Regions from separate parts of the Kribbella sp. NPDC054772 genome, predicted to be linked through region 4. Evidence: riboswitches for the same ligand, from Rfam matches in the RefSeq annotation. Region 4 holds a riboswitch; each other region holds the start of a gene.
The links. A riboswitch is a leader RNA that binds a small molecule or an ion and turns the genes downstream of it on or off. The one in region 4 is predicted to bind cobalamin.
Positions count from the first base shown of each region.

Region 1: it holds a riboswitch for cobalamin, as region 4 does, so the genes downstream of both, ACWGID_RS03310 (magnesium chelatase subunit D family protein) here and ACWGID_RS28260 (ribonucleoside-diphosphate reductase subunit alpha) in region 4, are expected to answer to the same signal.
Region 2: it holds a riboswitch for cobalamin, as region 4 does, so the genes downstream of both, cobN (cobaltochelatase subunit CobN) here and ACWGID_RS28260 (ribonucleoside-diphosphate reductase subunit alpha) in region 4, are expected to answer to the same signal.
Region 3: it holds a riboswitch for cobalamin, as region 4 does, so the genes downstream of both, ACWGID_RS40125 (ABC transporter substrate-binding protein) here and ACWGID_RS28260 (ribonucleoside-diphosphate reductase subunit alpha) in region 4, are expected to answer to the same signal.

Region 1 is NZ_JBSHBJ010000002.1:85,911-90,096, reverse strand. Features, by position in the region: gene cobN (cobaltochelatase subunit CobN) at 1-1,174, shown strand, start outside; gene surE (5'/3'-nucleotidase SurE) at 1,187-1,954, shown strand; cobalamin riboswitch at 2,099-2,235, shown strand; gene ACWGID_RS03310 (magnesium chelatase subunit D family protein) at 2,308-4,186, shown strand, end outside.
Region 2 is NZ_JBSHBJ010000002.1:90,342-94,527, reverse strand. Features, by position in the region: gene ACWGID_RS03335 (DUF3500 domain-containing protein) at 1-923, shown strand, start outside; gene ACWGID_RS03330 (metalloregulator ArsR/SmtB family transcription factor) at 956-1,291, shown strand; gene ACWGID_RS03325 (SRPBCC domain-containing protein) at 1,362-1,763, shown strand; cobalamin riboswitch at 1,750-1,874, shown strand; gene cobN (cobaltochelatase subunit CobN) at 1,910-4,186, shown strand, end outside.
Region 3 is NZ_JBSHBJ010000053.1:5,816-10,001, forward strand. Features, by position in the region: gene ACWGID_RS40115 (FecCD family ABC transporter permease) at 1-30, opposite strand, end outside; gene ACWGID_RS40120 (FecCD family ABC transporter permease) at 27-1,010, opposite strand; gene ACWGID_RS40125 (ABC transporter substrate-binding protein) at 1,007-2,029, opposite strand; cobalamin riboswitch at 2,058-2,242, opposite strand; gene ACWGID_RS40130 (hypothetical protein) at 2,281-3,228, opposite strand; gene ACWGID_RS40135 (MFS transporter) at 3,260-4,186, opposite strand, start outside.
Region 4 is NZ_JBSHBJ010000022.1:54,444-58,629, forward strand. Features, by position in the region: gene ACWGID_RS28250 (Fic family protein) at 1-781, shown strand, start outside; gene ACWGID_RS28255 (DinB family protein) at 851-1,432, shown strand; cobalamin riboswitch at 1,493-1,660, shown strand; gene ACWGID_RS28260 (ribonucleoside-diphosphate reductase subunit alpha) at 1,824-4,186, shown strand, end outside.

The DNA of each region.
Region 1 (4,186 bases), on a different contig from region 4:
CTACGCGGTCGACCCGAAGGCGATCCCGAGCCGCAACGCGTGGGACGTCGGCGTCGCGCTCGCCGACTCGTTGCTGGCCCGGCACTTGTCCGAGACGGGGGAGTACCCGCGATCGGTGGGCCTGACCGTCTGGGGAACGTCGGCGATGCGGACCCAGGGCGACGACCTCGCCGAGGTGCTCTGGCTGCTCGGCTGCCGCCCGGTCTGGGACGAGGCGTCCCGGCGGGTGACGAGCTTCGAGGTGGTCGATCTCGTGGAGCTCGGTCGGCCGCGGATCGATGTCACGATCCGGATCTCCGGCTTCTTCCGGGACGCGTTCCCGCACGTCGTCGCGCTGCTCGACGAGGCGGTCCGCACGGTCGCCGCGCTCGACGAGCCGCCGACGGACAACTTCCTGAAGGCCCACGTCGACGCTGACGTTGCTGCGGGCAACGACGTACGCCAGTCGACGGCCCGGGTCTTCGGCTCCAAGCCGGGCTCGTACGGCGCCGGCTTGCTGCCGCTCGTGGACGCGCGCAACTGGCGCACCGACGCCGAGCTGGCCGAGGTTTACGCCGTCTGGGGCGGGTACGCGTACGGCAAGGACCTGGACGGCGCCGAGGCCCGCGGCTCGATGGAACGCGCGTACGCCCGGATCCAGGTCGCGGCGAAGAACGCCGACACCCGCGAGCACGACATCATGGACTCCGACGACTACTTCCAGTACCACGGCGGCATGATCGCGATGGTCCGGCACCTCACCGGCTCGAACCCGAAGGCGTACGTCGGCGACTCGGCCGTCCCCGCCCAGGTGAAGACCCGGACGCTGGACGAGGAGGCGAAGCGGGTCTTCCGGGCGCGGGTGGTGAACCCGCGCTGGATGGCGGCGATGCGGCGGCACGGGTACAAGGGTGCGTTCGAGATGGCCGCGACCGTCGACTACCTGTTCGGCTACGACGCGACCGCGGGCGTGGTCGACGACTGGATGTACGAGTCGCTGACCACCGAGTACGTCGCGAATCCCGAGATGGCCGAGTTCTTCCGCGCGTCGAACCCGTGGGCCCGGCACGGCATCGCCGAACGGCTGCTCGAGGCGGCGCAGCGCGGGCTCTGGGCGGAGCCGTCGGACGAGGCGCTCGCGACGCTACGGAACGCAGTACTTGAGACGGAAGGTGACATCGAGGACCGCGGCTGATTGGGTTGAGGCATGCTTCCTGAGCGACCACGGGTCCTGATCACCAACGACGACGGGTATCGCGCCCCGGGAATCCGGGCGCTGGCACCGACCATCGCCGAGCTCGGGTACGACGTGGTCGTGGTCGCACCGCTGCTCGACGAGAGTGGCGTCGGATCGGCCCGCGCGGGCATGGTCGGCCGCCCGATCCGGACCGCGTCCGACGAGGAGAACGGCGTCACCTACATCGGGATCGAGGGAACGCCCGCGGGTGCGGTGACGCTGGCGGCCCTCGGCGCGTTCGGTCCGGCGCCCGACCTGGTCCTGTCCGGGATCAACCGCGGGCTCAACGTCAGCGTGTCGATCTTCCACTCCGGCACCGTCGCGGCGGCCGTGACCGCGTCCGGTTACGGTACGTCGGGGGTCGCCGTCAGCCTCGACTCGGAGGACCCGCAGCACTGGCCGACCGCGGCGACGATCGCGGGTGAGGCGCTCGGGTGGATCGCGGCCGAGCCCGCCGGCACGGTCGTGACGATCAACGTGCCGGACCGCCCGCTGGACCAGCTGGCAGGAGTACGCCACGCGTCGCTGGCGCCGCTGTCACACTCGCGGCTGACCGGCTCGACGGCTCCGACCGGGGAGCCGGTGATCCTGCTGGGGCCGAATCACCCGAATCCGGACCCGGACTCCGACGTGGCCCTCCTCGCCGCCGGCTTCGTCACCGTCACCCCGATCGTCGGCATCCGCGAGGTCGCGGACGACACCGCCGCCAACGCCCTCGCCAAACGCCTGAACCGCTGACGCCTGACTGCCTGACACCGGGTGCCGCTGGCGGGTTGCTGCGCCGCTGACGTGCTGTAACCCGTCAGTGGTCACACAACCCGCCACCCGGCGGCGTGGTGAGTGCCACGTGACCGGGATGGGTTCCGGAGGGAGTTGGTGTGCCATGATCGGGCCGACGGTTGTGGAGGAACACCGGTGCGAATCCGGGGCGGTCCCGCCACTGTGACCAGAGCTGTGCGAAAGCTGTGACAGGCGCAGACTCTGGGAGCCAGGACATCCACGGTCGTCCGCCGGCCTACGGAATTCCGCAGCGCCGGCGTACCAGTGCCGTAGCGGGCGTGGACACCCGCTCGACGAAAGGGATTCCGCCGATGCGGGCCGTGCGTTCACCGGGTCAGTCGACCAGCTTTCCGTTCACCGCGATCGTCGGGATGGACGATCTCCAGCTCGCGCTGATCCTGGCCGCGATCTCGCCGGCGATCGGCGGCGTCCTGATCCGCGGCGAGAAGGGGACGGCGAAGTCGACGGCCGTCCGCGCGCTCACCGAGATCCTCCCGCCCGTCGAGGTGGTCCCCGGCTGCCGCTTCTCCTGCGATCCGGCGCGCCCCGACCCGACCTGCCCCGACGGCCCGCACCACGCGGAAGACGGTGCCGACCTCAGCGACGGATCGCATCACGCGGAAGCGGACCGTGCCGCGCACGGTGACGGACTGCGTCACGGGGAAGCGGACGGTACCGCGCTCAGCGACGGACCGCTTGGGGGAGCGGCGGACCGCGGTGATGCGGGTGGGACCGGCGGGCGGCCGGGGCTGCGGGCTGCGCAGTTGGTCGAGTTGCCGGTGGGCGCGACCGAGGACCGGGTGCTCGGGTCGTTGCACCTGGAGAAGGCGCTCGCGGAAGGCGTCACGGCGTACGAGCCGGGCTTGTTGGCGGCCGCGCATCGGGGGTTGCTGTACGTCGACGAGGTCAACCTGCTGCACGATCACTTGGTCGACGTACTGCTCGACGCGGCCGCGATGGGGCGGGCGACGGTCGAGCGGGACGGCGTCTCGGTCACGCACCCGGCGCGGTTCGTGCTGGTCGGCACCATGAACCCGGAGGAAGGCGAGCTCCGGCCGCAGTTGCTCGACCGGTTCGGCCTGACCGTGGACGTGGTGGCGAGCCGCGATCCCGCCGTCCGCGTCGAGGTGATGCGCGCGCGGCTGACCTACGAGGCGGATCCGGAGACCTTCGTCGCCCGGTACGACGGCGCGCAGCGGGAGCTCGCCGAGCGCATCGTGAAGGCGCGCGACCTGCTGGCCGAGGTGCTCCTGACCGACTCCGCACTGCGGCAGATCGCGGAGATCTGCGCTTCGTTCGACGTGGACGGGATGCGTGCGGACCTCGTGACGGCTCGTGCCGCCGTCGCTCATGCAGCGTGGTCCGGGCGCACGGTCGTCGAGGTCGAGGACGTCCGGGCGGCCGCGAAGCTGGCGCTCCCGCATCGCCGTCGGCGGAACCCGTTCGACGCACCGGGGTTGGACGAGCAGCAACTCGAAGACGCGATCAACAACAGCACGCCCCCGGAAGACCCCGACGACGACCCGCCGGGCGGCCCGGGCGGCCCGGGCGGCGCCGACGACCCGGCCAACGCCGACGCGGCGCCGGGCGACTCGAACGACTCGGCGAGCGCCGCGGACCCGACAAACGGCGACCTGGCGAACGACGCCTCGGATGATGCCGCGGATCCGGCCCGCGACGGCCTGGACGACGGCGCGCCCGGCGACCCGAAGCGCTCGGCTGCGAAAGGTGAGCCGGGTGACGGTGAAAGCGGTCAGCCCGGCCCGACGCCGGTCGGTGAGATCGCCGGAAGCTCCGAGCCCTACAAGGCCCGCCTCCTGAGCGTGCAAGCAGCTGGGATGGGTGTCGCCGGCCGCCGCTCCCGCGCCATCACCGAGGTGGGCCGGGTCGTCGGCGACCGCGCGCGAGTCGGCCGCGAGCCGGGCCGACCGCATCTCCTCGGCACCATCTGGAGCGCCGCCCCACACCAGCACGCCCGCGGTCGCAGCGGCACAGGCCTCGTGGTGCGTCCCGCCGACGTCCGCCTCGCCGTACGCGAAGGTCGTGAGGGCAACCTCGTCCTGTTCTGCGTCGACGCGTCCGGCTCGATGGGCACGAAGAAGCGCATGGGCGAGGTGAAGACCGCGATCGTCTCGCTGCTCCTCGACGCGTATCAGCGCCGCGACACCGTCGGCCTCGTCACGTTCGCCG
Region 2 (4,186 bases), on a different contig from region 4:
TCACGCCGGCGCAGCTGGACAAGATCCGGGCGCCGTTCGACACCCCGGACCACAAGGAGTGGACCTACCTGCCGGGGGACCGGGCCGGCCTGCCGCTGTCCGAGCTGACGCCCGCGCAGCAGTTGCTGGCGAAGCGCCTGGTCGAGCTCGGATGCAGTGAGCGTGGCGCGGCGGACTCGTGGGCGGTGCTGGACGCGGAGGTGATCCTGCGCGGGATCCCGGCGCTGCCGGCGTCGGGGGACTGGGAGGGCTCGGTCCTCGGCGGCCGGTACTTCCTCCGGGTGCTCGGCGACCCGTCCGGCACCGAGCCGTGGGCCTGGCGGCTGAACGGGCACCACCTCGCGCTGCACGTGACGTTCGTCGACGGCGCGGTCGCGTTCACACCGCAGTTCATCGGGTCGAACCCGGCCGAGGCGCGGACCGGACCCGAGGCGGGCCGACGGTTCCTCGCGGCCGAGCAAGACCTGGGCTTCCAGCTCCTGCACGCCCTCGAACCGGGCCAGCTGGAGATCGCGCACGTCTCACCGGACGCCCCCGACGACATGCTGACTCGCCACGACCCGGTCGCCGACGCTTCGCTACTGCACCGCGGCCTCGGGTACGGCGACATGACCGAGGACCAGCGTCAGCTCCTCAGCCTGCTCATCGGCCAGTACGTCGGCCGCGCCGCCGGCCCGATCGGTCTGCAGACCTGGCAGGACATCACCGAACACGGCATCGAGCGCCTTACCTTCGCCTGGGCCGGTGAGACCCAGCCCGGCGTCGGCCACCGCCACTACTACTCGATCGCCGGCCCCAGTTTCCTCGCCGAGTACGACAACACCCAGGACAACGCCAACCACATCCACTCGGTCTGGCGCGACCTCCGCAACGACTGGGGCACCGACCTGCTCGCCGCCCACTACGCGCTTCATAAGGCTTGACTTATGTAAACAATCATTGACACACTGAAGAGGTGGAGATCTTCAGTGCGCTCGCGGACGGCACCCGGCGGCGGATCGTCGAGTTGCTGGCCCGGGGTGAGCGGACGGCCGGTGAGCTGGCGAACGAGTTCAGCAGCACCCGGCCGGCGGTCGCGCACCATCTGAAGGTGCTGCGGGAGGCAGGTCTGGTCCGGCGGCGCGTCGACGCGCAGCGCCGGGTCTACAGCCTCGACGCGCGCGGCTTCGGTGAGCTCGAGCAGTGGGTCGCCACGCAACGGCAGTTCTGGGACCGGCACCTCGACCGTCTGGACGCGCGGATCCGCGCCGACCTCGCGGCGGGCGACACACCTGATAGGAGACAGTCATGACAGATCTGGGCACCCTCACCGAGGGCGTCGTACGGCTGGAGCGCAGCTTTCCGGTGGATATCGAGACGCTGTGGTCGTACCTCACCTCGAAGGACGGCCTCCGCCGCTGGATCGCCGACGGGGAGTTGGGCCGGACGGCGCCCTGCTCGTCATGCACGACAACCAGGGCGACCCGATCAGCGGCAAGACGCTGGCCTGGGAACCGCCCCGGCTGGCCGAGTTCGAGTGGAACGGCGGGCCGACGCAGCCTGCGGACAGCATCGTCCGATTCGAGCTGACCCCGGAGCCGGACGGCACCCGGCTTGTTCTCACCCACGGCAGGCTGACGGATCAGGGGCACGGCCTGGACTTCGTCTCCGGCTGGCACTACCACCTCGACACACTGGCCGCCGTCGTTGTCGACGCCGAACCTGGCTCAGACCGCGCGACCTGGGAGGAACTCAAGAGCCGGTACGCCGCGTCGGTCGGCTAGAGTCGGCGACGTCATTCGACGGCATCAGCAGGAACCCGGTGTGAGTCCGGGGCGGTCCCGCCACTGTGACCCGTAAGGGGAGTCAGGAACTGCCGCCGTCGTACCTGGAGTCGGGGCGTGGATACCCCGGGAAGGAACGGTCGCGCATGCCTGCGAACCTGCTGTTGCTGTCCACCGCCGACACCGATCTGCTGGCGGCCGCGGAGGCCGGCGCGGGGTGGAAGGTGGCGAACCCGGCCCGCCTCGAGCTCGCCGAGCTCGGTGGGTTGCTGGCGACCTCCGATGTCGTGGTCGTGCGGCTGCTCGGTGGTCGGCGCGCCTGGGAAGAAGGGCTCGACGCGGTGCTCGCGGCGGGCAAGCCGACGGTCGTGGTCAGTGGTGAGGCCGCGCCGGACGCAGAGCTGATGTCGCTGTCGACGGTGCCGGCCGGTGCCGTCACCGAGGCGCTGGCGTATCTGCGCGAGGGCGGCGCGGACAACCTCCGGAACCTGGCCGGCTTCCTGCGCGACACGTTGCTGCTCACCGGCGACGAGTTCGAGCCGCCGCGCGCGCTCCCGGCGTACGGCGTGCGCGGGACGTACGTCGAGGACGACCGGCCGGTGGTCGGGATCGTGTACTACCGCGCTCACGAGATCTCCGGGAACACGGCCTTCGTCGACGCGCTGGCGTCCGCCGTGACGGAGGCAGGCGCGCAGCCGCTGCCGGTGTACTGCGGGACGTTGCGCGGCCTTGATCCGACGAGCGACGAGAACGCAGGCTTGTTCGACCTGCTGCGCAAGTGCGACGTGCTCGTCACGACGCTGCTCGCCGCCGGCGGTTCGGTCGCGGCGAACGCCAGCGCGGGTGGAGCCGAAGACGCCTGGGACGCCGGTGCGCTCGCCTCGCTCGACATCCCGTTGATCCAGGGCCTCGCGCTGACCTCGACGCGCGAGCAGTGGGTGGAGAGCGACGCGGCGATCAGCCCGCTGGACGCCGCGACGCAGGTCGCGATCCCGGAGTTCGACGGGCGGCTGATCACGATCCCGTTCTCGTTCAAGTCGTACGACGCCGACGGGCTGGCCCGGTACGCGCCGGACGCCGAGCGGTGCGCGCGGCTGGCCGGGATCGCGGTCGCGCACGCCCGGTTGCGGCACGTGCCGCCGGCCGAGAAGCGGATCGCGCTGGTGTTGTCGTCGTACCCGACGAAGCATGCGCGGATCGGGAACGCGGTCGGTCTGGACACCCCGGCGTCGGCGGTCGTGCTGCTCGGCCGGCTGCAGGAGGCCGGGTACGACGTCGGCGACCTCGACGTGAGCGCGCTGGAAGGTGATGGGCTGATCCATCAGCTGATCGCGGCCGGTGGTCACGACGTCGACTGGCTGACCGACGAGCAGTTGGCGTCCGCGGTCGCGAAGGTCCCGCTGTCGACGTACGCGCAGTGGTTCGGCCGGGTGCCGGAATCGTTGCAGACGGCAATGACCGAGGCGTGGGGCGAGGCGCCCGGCGAGTTGTACGTCGACAGCTCGGGTGACGAGCCCGCGATCGCGCTGGCGGCGCTGCGGTTCGGGAACGTGGTGCTGATGATCCAGCCGCCGCGCGGATTCGGTGAGAACCCGGTGGCGATCTACCACGATCCGGACATGGCGCCGTCGCACCACTACCTGGCGGCGTACCGCTGGCTGGAAGCACCCGTCGAAGAGGGCGGGTTCGGTGCGCAGGCCGTCGTACACCTGGGCAAGCACGGGACGCTGGAGTGGCTGCCGGGCAAGGGGATCGGGATGGCGGCCGACTGCGCGCCGGACGCCGTACTCGGGAACCTGCCGATGGTGTACCCGTTCATCGTCAACGACCCCGGCGAGGGGACGCAGGCGAAGCGGCGCGCGCATGCGACGGTCGTCGACCACCTGGTGCCGCCGATGGCACGGGCCGAGACGTACGGCGACATGGCGAAGCTCGAGTACCTGCTCGACGAGTACGCGACCGTGCAGGCGCTCGACCCGGACAAGGTGCCGACGCTGCGGGCCCAGATCTGGACGTTGATCCAGGCGGCCCAGTTGCACCACGACCTGCACACGGACGAGAAGCCCGAGGACGACGACTTCGACGAGTTCGTGCTGCACCTGGACGGGTACCTGTGCGAGATCAAGGACGTGCAGATCCGCGACGGGCTGCATGTGCTGGGCGGTGCGCCGGACGGTGAAGCGCGGGTGAACCTGGTGCTCGCCGTACTTCGCGCTCGGCAGCTGTGGGGCGGTTCGTACTCGATCCCGGGTCTGCGGGCCGCGCTCGGGGAGACCTTCGGGGTGGACGAGGCCGAGTTGCTCGCCAATCCCGGCGTGTCCGTTGACCTCACCGATCTGGCGACGCTGGCCGACCTGCCCGCGGTCACTGGCGCAGACGGTGTGGACATCTTGGAAGCCGTCGCGCGGAAGCTGGTCCTCGGC
Region 3 (4,186 bases), on a different contig from region 4:
GGACACCCGCCCGATTCGCAAAGTCTTCACAACGCAGCCGTCCGTCGACGGCGCACCAGTGCGATGAACAGCGGTGCCCCGATCAGCGCCGTGATGATCCCGACCTGCAACTCCGCCGGCCGTACGACGATCCGCCCGGCGACGTCCGCGAGCAACAGGACCGCGGGCGCGAGCACCATCGACCACGGCAACAGCCACCGGTAGTCCGCGCCGACGATCGTCCGTGCGACATGCGGTACGGCGAGACCAATGAAGCCGATCGGGCCGGCGATCGCGGTCGCCGTACCGGCCAGGATCACCACGGCGACGCCGGCGAGGATGCGCACGAGCGCGACCCGGGTGCCGAGGGTCTGCGCAAGTTCAGCGCCGAGCGCGAGCTGGTTGAGCGACCGGGCCAGCACCAACGCGAGAACGGTGCCTACGGCAAGGAAAGGCACAGCCTGCACGACGATCGCCCCGTTCGCCAAGGACAACGAACCGACAACCCAGAACCGGTACTCGTTCAACGTCGAGAGATCCAGCAACGTCGCGGCCGACGTGACCGAGCCGAGCAGCGCGGAGATCGCCGCTCCCGCCAGCGCGAGCTTCACCGGCGTCGCTCCGCCGATCGCGCCCACGACGTACACGACGACTGTCGCGACGAGCGCGCCGCCCATCGCGAACCACACGTACCCGGTCAGGCTGTGCACGCCGAACACCCCGATCGCCGCTACTACGGCCACGGCCGCGCCCGCGTTCACGCCGAGAATCCCCGGGTCGGCCAGTGGGTTCCGCGTCACGCCCTGCATCAACCCACCGGACAACCCGAGCGCGACCCCGACCAAGAGACCCGCGACGGTTCGCGGCACGCGCAAGTACGTCACGACACGATCGGTATCGCTGCCGCTGAAGTTCGCCAGCGCCTGATAGACGTCACCGGTCCCGACCCACTGGTTCCCGACGCACAACGACAGCACGACGGCCACGGCCAGCACCCCGACGCAGCCCGTGAGCCCGGCAGCCTTCCTCACTTGAAGAGGTCAGGGTGAATGATGCGCGCCAGGTTCTCCGTCGTGTACGCACCCCGCACACCCGCCGAGTGATTGGCGAACAACCACGGCACCACATGACGATTGCGCACAGCCTTCAGATTGCTCAGCGCCGGATTCGCGAGCAGGTTGGCGACATCCGGTTGCGACGAGGCGGCCGTCAGCGACGCGTCACAGCACCCGCTGATCAGCACGTAGTCCGGGTCGCGCTTGATGAACTCCTCGACGCTGATCTTCACGTTCCGCTTCGACGTCAGGTCCGCGAACGCGTTCACGCCACCTGCCTGCTTGATCAGCACCGTCCCGAAGTCCGGTCCACCAGACACCGTCAGGCCGCCGCCCTCCAGCGCGGGCCGGATGATCGCCACTGTCGGTCGCGGCGCGTCCTTCACGGCCGTCTCGACCGCCGCGATCCGCCGCTGCTGGTCGGCGATCACCTGCTCGGCACGGTCCTCGACCTTGAACAGCTTGCCGAGGTCGCGCAGATCGGCGTACACGTTGTCCATCGAGACCGTCGACGGGTCGATCGCCTCGTCGCCCTTGCCGTCCGCGGTCGGGCAGAGCGGGCTGAAGATCCAGGTCCGGACGCCGAGGTCGGACAGGCTCTTGCGGCTGCCGAAGCTCGAGTCGCTGCCGGCCGCGCTGAACACGTCGTTGAACCCGGACAGCACGAAGTCCGGGTTCAGGCTGAGCAGCTGCTCACGACTCGGCAGGTTCTTGTAGTACGTCGCCTTCGCCTGCGCGGCGGCGTACTCCGGGAGCACCTCGGCATCCAGGTACGCCGTACCGACGAGCCGATCCGAGATCCCCAACGCGTGGGCCATCTCGATCGCCGGTTGGTACGCCGCGAAGACCCGCTGCGGCGGACCGTCGACGGAGACGTCGATCCCGCAGTTCTTGACGGTGATCGCACCGGCACTCGAACCGGCTTCAGCAGCTGGGCCACACCCAGCCAACAGGGAAACAGACAGGACAACAGCAAGCACGCGTACGACGGCCATGGGCGGACCGCTCCTCCAGCACCTCGTGGACGGGTCGAGCGCCGTGGCCGGTCTCCTGGCTGACGGGTACCGCGATCGCCGGTCGAACCTTCCCAGCCGCAAGCGGCCAGTGGTCTCCCCGAGGGGAACGTCCGGCGAACATCCCGATCACAGTGGCGAGGGCCGCGCCGGTACTCCACCGGCTTCCCGAACACCACGGCGCCGCCACCCTAACATCCGCGACTGTGTCGCAGATCGTCAGCGCGTGTAGATCAGCGCGTATAGATAGGCGCCATCGCCAGCGCGAACTGCGTCATCAGGTCCGGGTCGATCGCCCGGGCCGGCAGCGGGACGAAGTCCACCAGCTTGTCGTCGCCGACGCGGATCGTGGTCCGGCCGGTGGCGGTGTCGACGTACCCCTCGTCGCCGAGCGGGATCGACTGCGAGGTCGCGGCCTTGGCGAGCGGAGCGATCAACGCCTTTGCCTGCGGAGTACGCCGTACCGAGGTGGTCAGCACGCTCGTCGCGGTCACCCAGCCGCAGACCGGGTCGCCGGGCGTCGTCTCGCTGTCGCGGCGGGCCGTCGGCCGCGCGCCCAGCACCTTCTCGGCCCCGGACGACCCGCGGTCGCACTCCGGGCGCGTGATCACCGGATCCGCCGTCGGAACGCCTGCCGCTTGCCGGGCGACCTCCTGCGCGAGGACGACGTACTTCGCGAGCGTCGCCTTCGGACCGGCGACCTTGTAGAGCTTGCCGCCCAGCAGGAACACCACGAACGTGCTCGCCCCGTAGCCGCCTTGGCCCACCACCGCAGGCTTCACCGGCTCACCCTTGGACGCCTTCTGGCTCGCGGCCAACGTCGCCGCGGTCGCCGGGAGCACCGATGTCTCGATGCTCAGCACCGGACCGTTCGGAAAGTTGCTCAGGGTCAGCTGGCAGACGTCGTACGTCGGAGGGCCGAAGTCGGTCGGCACCGTCTTGGTCTGGATATCCACAGCAGGCACCGCAAGCGTCGTCCGGACCAATTCCTGGTTCATCCGCAGGCATACGGACTGCGCGGGTGCCGCCGAGGCCGGCACGCTCGGGCTCGGCGTATCGGAGGGCGTCGCCGATGGGGTATCCACAGCGCTCGTCGACACCAGTGGCGGTGCGCTCGGGGCGGTCTCCTGCCCGGGACCGCTACAGCCCGCGAGCAGTACGACGGCCAGGCCAGCGGTCATTCCACGGCGGATACGCATGATGCCTGGAACTCTAACCGGCGGTCCGGAGCTCCCTTTCGCGGACGGCGTGTTCGTCGGTACGGGCGTCGTACCGCCAGAACTCACGCAGCCAGACAGCGGTCCCGATCACGCCGGCGACGCACATGACACCGCCGCTGACGATCGCGGTCCGGACGCCGGTCAGGTCGGCAACGAGACCGGACCGGGCCTGTCCACCGAGCGGGCCGAGCGAGTACCCGAGCATCTCGATCCCGGCCAGCCGACCGCGCATCTCGTCCGGGATCGTCTGGTTCCAGATCACCGAGCGGAACAGCACCGAGACCATGTCGGCCGCGCCCGCCAGCGCGAAGAAGGCGATCGCGATCCAGATGTTCGGCGCCAGCCCGGCGAGCCCGACCGCGGCACCCCAGCCGATCGTGGCCAGCACCACCGCCCGGCCCTGGTGGTGCACGTGTTTGGCCCAGCCGCTGGTCAGGCTTGCGCACATCGCCCCGATCGCCTCGGCGCTGTACAGCAGACCGAGCAACCTCGGCTCCTTCAGGATGTCGGTCGCGAACGCCGGGAACAGCACGATCGGCATCGCCAGGAACATCCCGACCATGTCGACGAGGTACGTCGCCAGCAGGTCCTTGCGCCGGAACGCGTAGACGATCCCGCCACCGATCGCCCGCAGACTCGGCGCGCTCGCGCCATCACCCGCGCGGTAGGCACCGAGGCGGGTGTACATCAGCGTCGCGAACACGATCCCGACCAGCTCGACCGAGAACGCCCAGGTCACGCCGACCGAGCCGACGAGGACGCCGCCCAGCGCCGGGCCGGCGAGCTGACCGATCTGCGAGGTCAGTGAGCTCAACGCGACCGCGGCGGGGATCTCCGCGTGCTTGACCACACGGGGCAGCAGCGCCTCGCGGCTCGGCCGCTGCAGCGAGGACGCGATCGCGTTCAGCGCGCCGCAGAC
Region 4 (4,186 bases):
CCTGCAGAACTGGATCGGCGGCCGCTCCCCCGCCGAGGCCTACTACGTCCCGCCGCCGGCGCAACTGATCCCGGAACTGCTCGCGGACCTGATGACCTTCGTCCGCGAGTCGCCGCTGCCGGTGCTCGCCAAGACCGCGATCGCGCACGCCCAGTTCGAGACCATCCACCCCTTCGCCGACGGCAACGGCCGGACCGGGCGGGCCCTGATCCACCTGATCCTGCGTGCCGACGGCCTGGTGACGCGCACGGTGCCGCCGGTCTCACTGGCGCTCGCCACCCACGCGACGGAGTACGTCGACACCCTGACCGCTTTCCGGTACGTCGGGCGCTCGACGACCGCGAAGGCCCGCGCGGCCGCCAATCCGTGGCTGCGGATGTTCGCGCTGGCCTGTACGCACGCGACCGCGGAGGCCGCCCGTTTCGAGCAGACGGCCGTCGATCTGAAGGCGTCCTGGCGGGAACGCGCCGCGCCGGTCCGCGCGGGCTCGGCGACCGAGCTGTTGATCGAGGCCCTGCCGGCCGCACCCGTCCTCACACTCGCCGCCGCGGCGCAGCTCATCGACCGCTCGCAGCAGGCCGCCAACCAGGGCCTCGCCCGACTGGTCGAGGCGCGGATCTTGCGCGAGGTCACCGACGGCCGGCGGAACCGCGTCTACGAGGCGCCCGAGCTGATCGACGCCTTCACGCTGCTCGAGCGCCGCTTCGCGAGCCCGGCCGCGGACACGCAGATCGAGCCGCCTAGCAGACCCGTTCCGTCGAGGCCACGACCGACACGCTAGGTGGTTTGACTTTCCGTTCCCTGTGGAGCAAGAATTCGAACATATGTTCGATCGTACAGGGGAGCTGTTATGCCGGAGCCGTTCGACTGGGACATCCTGCACAGGCCATCGGCGATGGCCATGGTCCGCGGCCAGCTCGGCTTCAGCTGGATGGTCCTGTCCGGCCGGCTGGCCCGGCTGACCGACGAGCAGTACTTCTGGCGCCCGAGCAGCGAGGCGCTCACCGTCGTCCGGCGGCACTACACAGGACACTTCCGCGCACTCGGGTCCGGCGAATGGGTCGCGCAATGGCCGGACGAGCCGGACCATCGCGGCCCACGGACGATCGCCTGGCTGATCGCGCACCTGACCGAGACGTTCTTCGAGCGCTGGGAGTGGACGTTCGGCGAAAGCCGGCAGGGCCGCGCGGACATCACCCTGCACGGCAACGCGCGGGATGCGGTCGCCTGGCTGACCCACTGGGTCGAGGCCTGGCAGGACGCGATCGCCGGCCTCGACGAGGACGCGGTGACGACGGTCGGCCTCAGCCAGGCCAACGAACTCGACGCGGCCGAGCCGTTCGGCCACGTCGTACTGCGCCTCAATCGCGAGCTGATCCATCACGGCTCCGAGATCATGACGCTCCAGGATCTGTATGCGGTCGCGGCGTGAGGACCACAAGATGTGCGACACGCGGCGTGGCGCTACCACAAGATCTAGATGTTCCGACTTAGCATCACTACTGCTGGTGGTTCGGGATGGTCGACGACACAACATGTTGTTCATCTCGAGGCAACAGGGGAATCCGGTGCGAGTCCGGAACTGCCCCGCAACGGTGAGCGGTCGTGACGTCCAGCTGCGTCCGCGAGTCCGGATACCTGCCACCGGTGCGTGTACCGCCGGTACACGCGGTCCGAGATCTCGCGGGTGGGTCGCAGGGCGTGACGGGCAGTGGTACCGGCCGGTGCTGCCGTCTCGTCGTGCGCCTGCTCGCGTGGTGCCGGGTCTCCGAACACTTCTGGAGCGCACACCTGTGACCATTGCTTCCTCATCGTCAGCCTCTGTGGCGACGGACCGGGAGATCGAGCTGACCGTCGTCCGTCGCGACGGCAGCAGTACTCCGTTCGACGCCACCAAGATCTCCGTCGCCGTGACGAAGGCGTTCCTCGCTGTCGAGGGCGCCGACGCGGCCGCCACCCACCGGGTCCGCGACCTGGTGACCGACCTGACCGGCCGGGTCGTCGGTGCCCTGACCAGCCGCGGTCTGAATTCGCTGTCCGGGCGGCGCAGCGTGCAGGTCGAGGACATCCAGGACCAGGTCGAGCTGGCGCTGATGCGCGCCGGCGAGCACCAGGTCGCCCGCGCCTACGTCCTGTACCGCGAGGAGCGGACCAAGGCCCGCACCCCCGCCGACGCGTCCGGCGTCACCGAGAAGCCGGCGCCGTCCGTCCGCGCCGCCGACGGCACCCGGTCCCCGCTAGACGTCGATCGTCTCCAAGTGGTCGTCGCCGAGGCAGCTGCCGGTCTCGACGCGGTCGACCCCGAACTGATCCTGAACGAGACCCTCGGCGCCTGCTACGACGGCATCGCGCAGCACGAGGTCGAGCTCGCGCTGGTGATGGCCGCCCGGTCGTACGTCGAGACCGAGCCGCAGTACAGCTTCGCCGCCGCACGTCTCCTGCTGGACCGGATCCGCCGCGAGACGCTGGGCCGCGTGTACGGCGAGCCCCGGCAGGCCAGCCAGGCCGACATGACCGCGGCGTACGCCGACTACTTCCCGCGGTACATCCGGGTCGGGATCGAGGCCGGGCAGCTCGACCCCCGGCTCGCCGAGTTCGACCTCGAGCGGCTCGCCGAGGCCATCGATCCGGACGCCGACCTGACCTTCACGTTCCTCGCGCTGCAGACGCTCCACGACCGCTACCTGCTGCACATCGACAAAGTGCGGTACGAGTTGCCGCAGGCCTTCTTCCTTCGCGTCGCGATGGGGATGGCGCTGCGCGAGGACGACCGGGAGGCGCGGGCGATCGAGTTCTACCAACTGCTCAGCTCGTTCCGCTTCATGTCGTCGACGCCGACGCTGTTCAACTCCGGCACCACCCGGCCGCAGCTGTCGTCCTGCTTCCTCACCACGGTCGAGGACGATCTGGCCGGCATCTTCCACGGCATCCGCAACAACGCCCTCCTCGCCAAGTACTCCGGCGGCCTCGGCAACGACTGGACCCCGGTCCGCGGCATCGGCGCCCGCATCCGCGGCACCAACGGCGAGTCCCAGGGCGTCGTCCCCTTCCTCAAGGTTGCCAACGACACCGCGGTCGCGGTGAACCAAGGCGGGCGCCGTAAGGGCGCGGTGTGTGCGTATCTGGAGACGTGGCACATCGACGTCGAGGAGTTTCTGGATCTGCGGAAGAACACCGGGGACGAGCGGCGGCGTACGCATGACATGAACACCGCGAACTGGGTGCCGGACCTGTTCCTGCAGCGGGTCGAGGCCGGTGGTGAGTGGACGTTGTTCTCGCCGGACGAGGTGCCGGATCTGCACGACCTCTACGGCACCGCGTTCGCCGATGCGTACCGCGCGTACGAGGAGGCGGCGGATCGTGGCGAGATCCATACCTTCAAGCGGGTCAAGGCGGTTGACCTCTGGCGCCGGATGCTGACCGTGCTGTTCGAGACCGGGCATCCGTGGATCACCTTCAAGGACGCCTGCAACCTGCGTTCACCGCAGCAGCACAGCGGTGTCGTGCACTCGTCGAACCTGTGCACGGAGATCACCCTGAACACCACGGTCGAGGAGACCGCGGTCTGCAACCTGGGCTCGGTCAACCTGGTCGCGCACCTGACCGACACCGGCCTGGACGACGACCTGCTCCGGGACACCGTCAGGACAGCGGTCCGGATGCTCGACAACGTCATCGACGTGAACCTCTACACCACGCCGGAGTCGGAGCGCGCCAACCAGCGGCACCGGCCGGTCGGCCTCGGTCTGATGGGCTTCGCGGATGCGCTGTTCACGCTCCGGGTCCCGTACGCCTCCGAGGCCGCGGTCGAGTTCGCCGACAGCTCGATGGAGCAGATCAGCTACCACGCGATCGAGGCGTCCAGCGATCTCGCCGCCGAGCGCGGCCGCTACTCGTCGTACGACGGATCGCTGTGGAGTCTCGGGATCCTGCCGATCGACTCGCTCGACCTGCTGCACACCGCGCGCGGCGGTGACGTGACCATCGACCGGAGTACCCGGCTGGACTGGGACACCCTGCGGGCGAAGGTACTGCGCGACGGGATGCGGAACTCGAACGTGATGGCGATCGCCCCGACCGCGACGATCTCCAACATCTCCGGCGTGAGCCAGTCGATCGAGCCGACGTACAGCAACCTGTTCGTGAAGTCGAACATGTCCGGTGAGTTCACGATCGCGAACCCGTA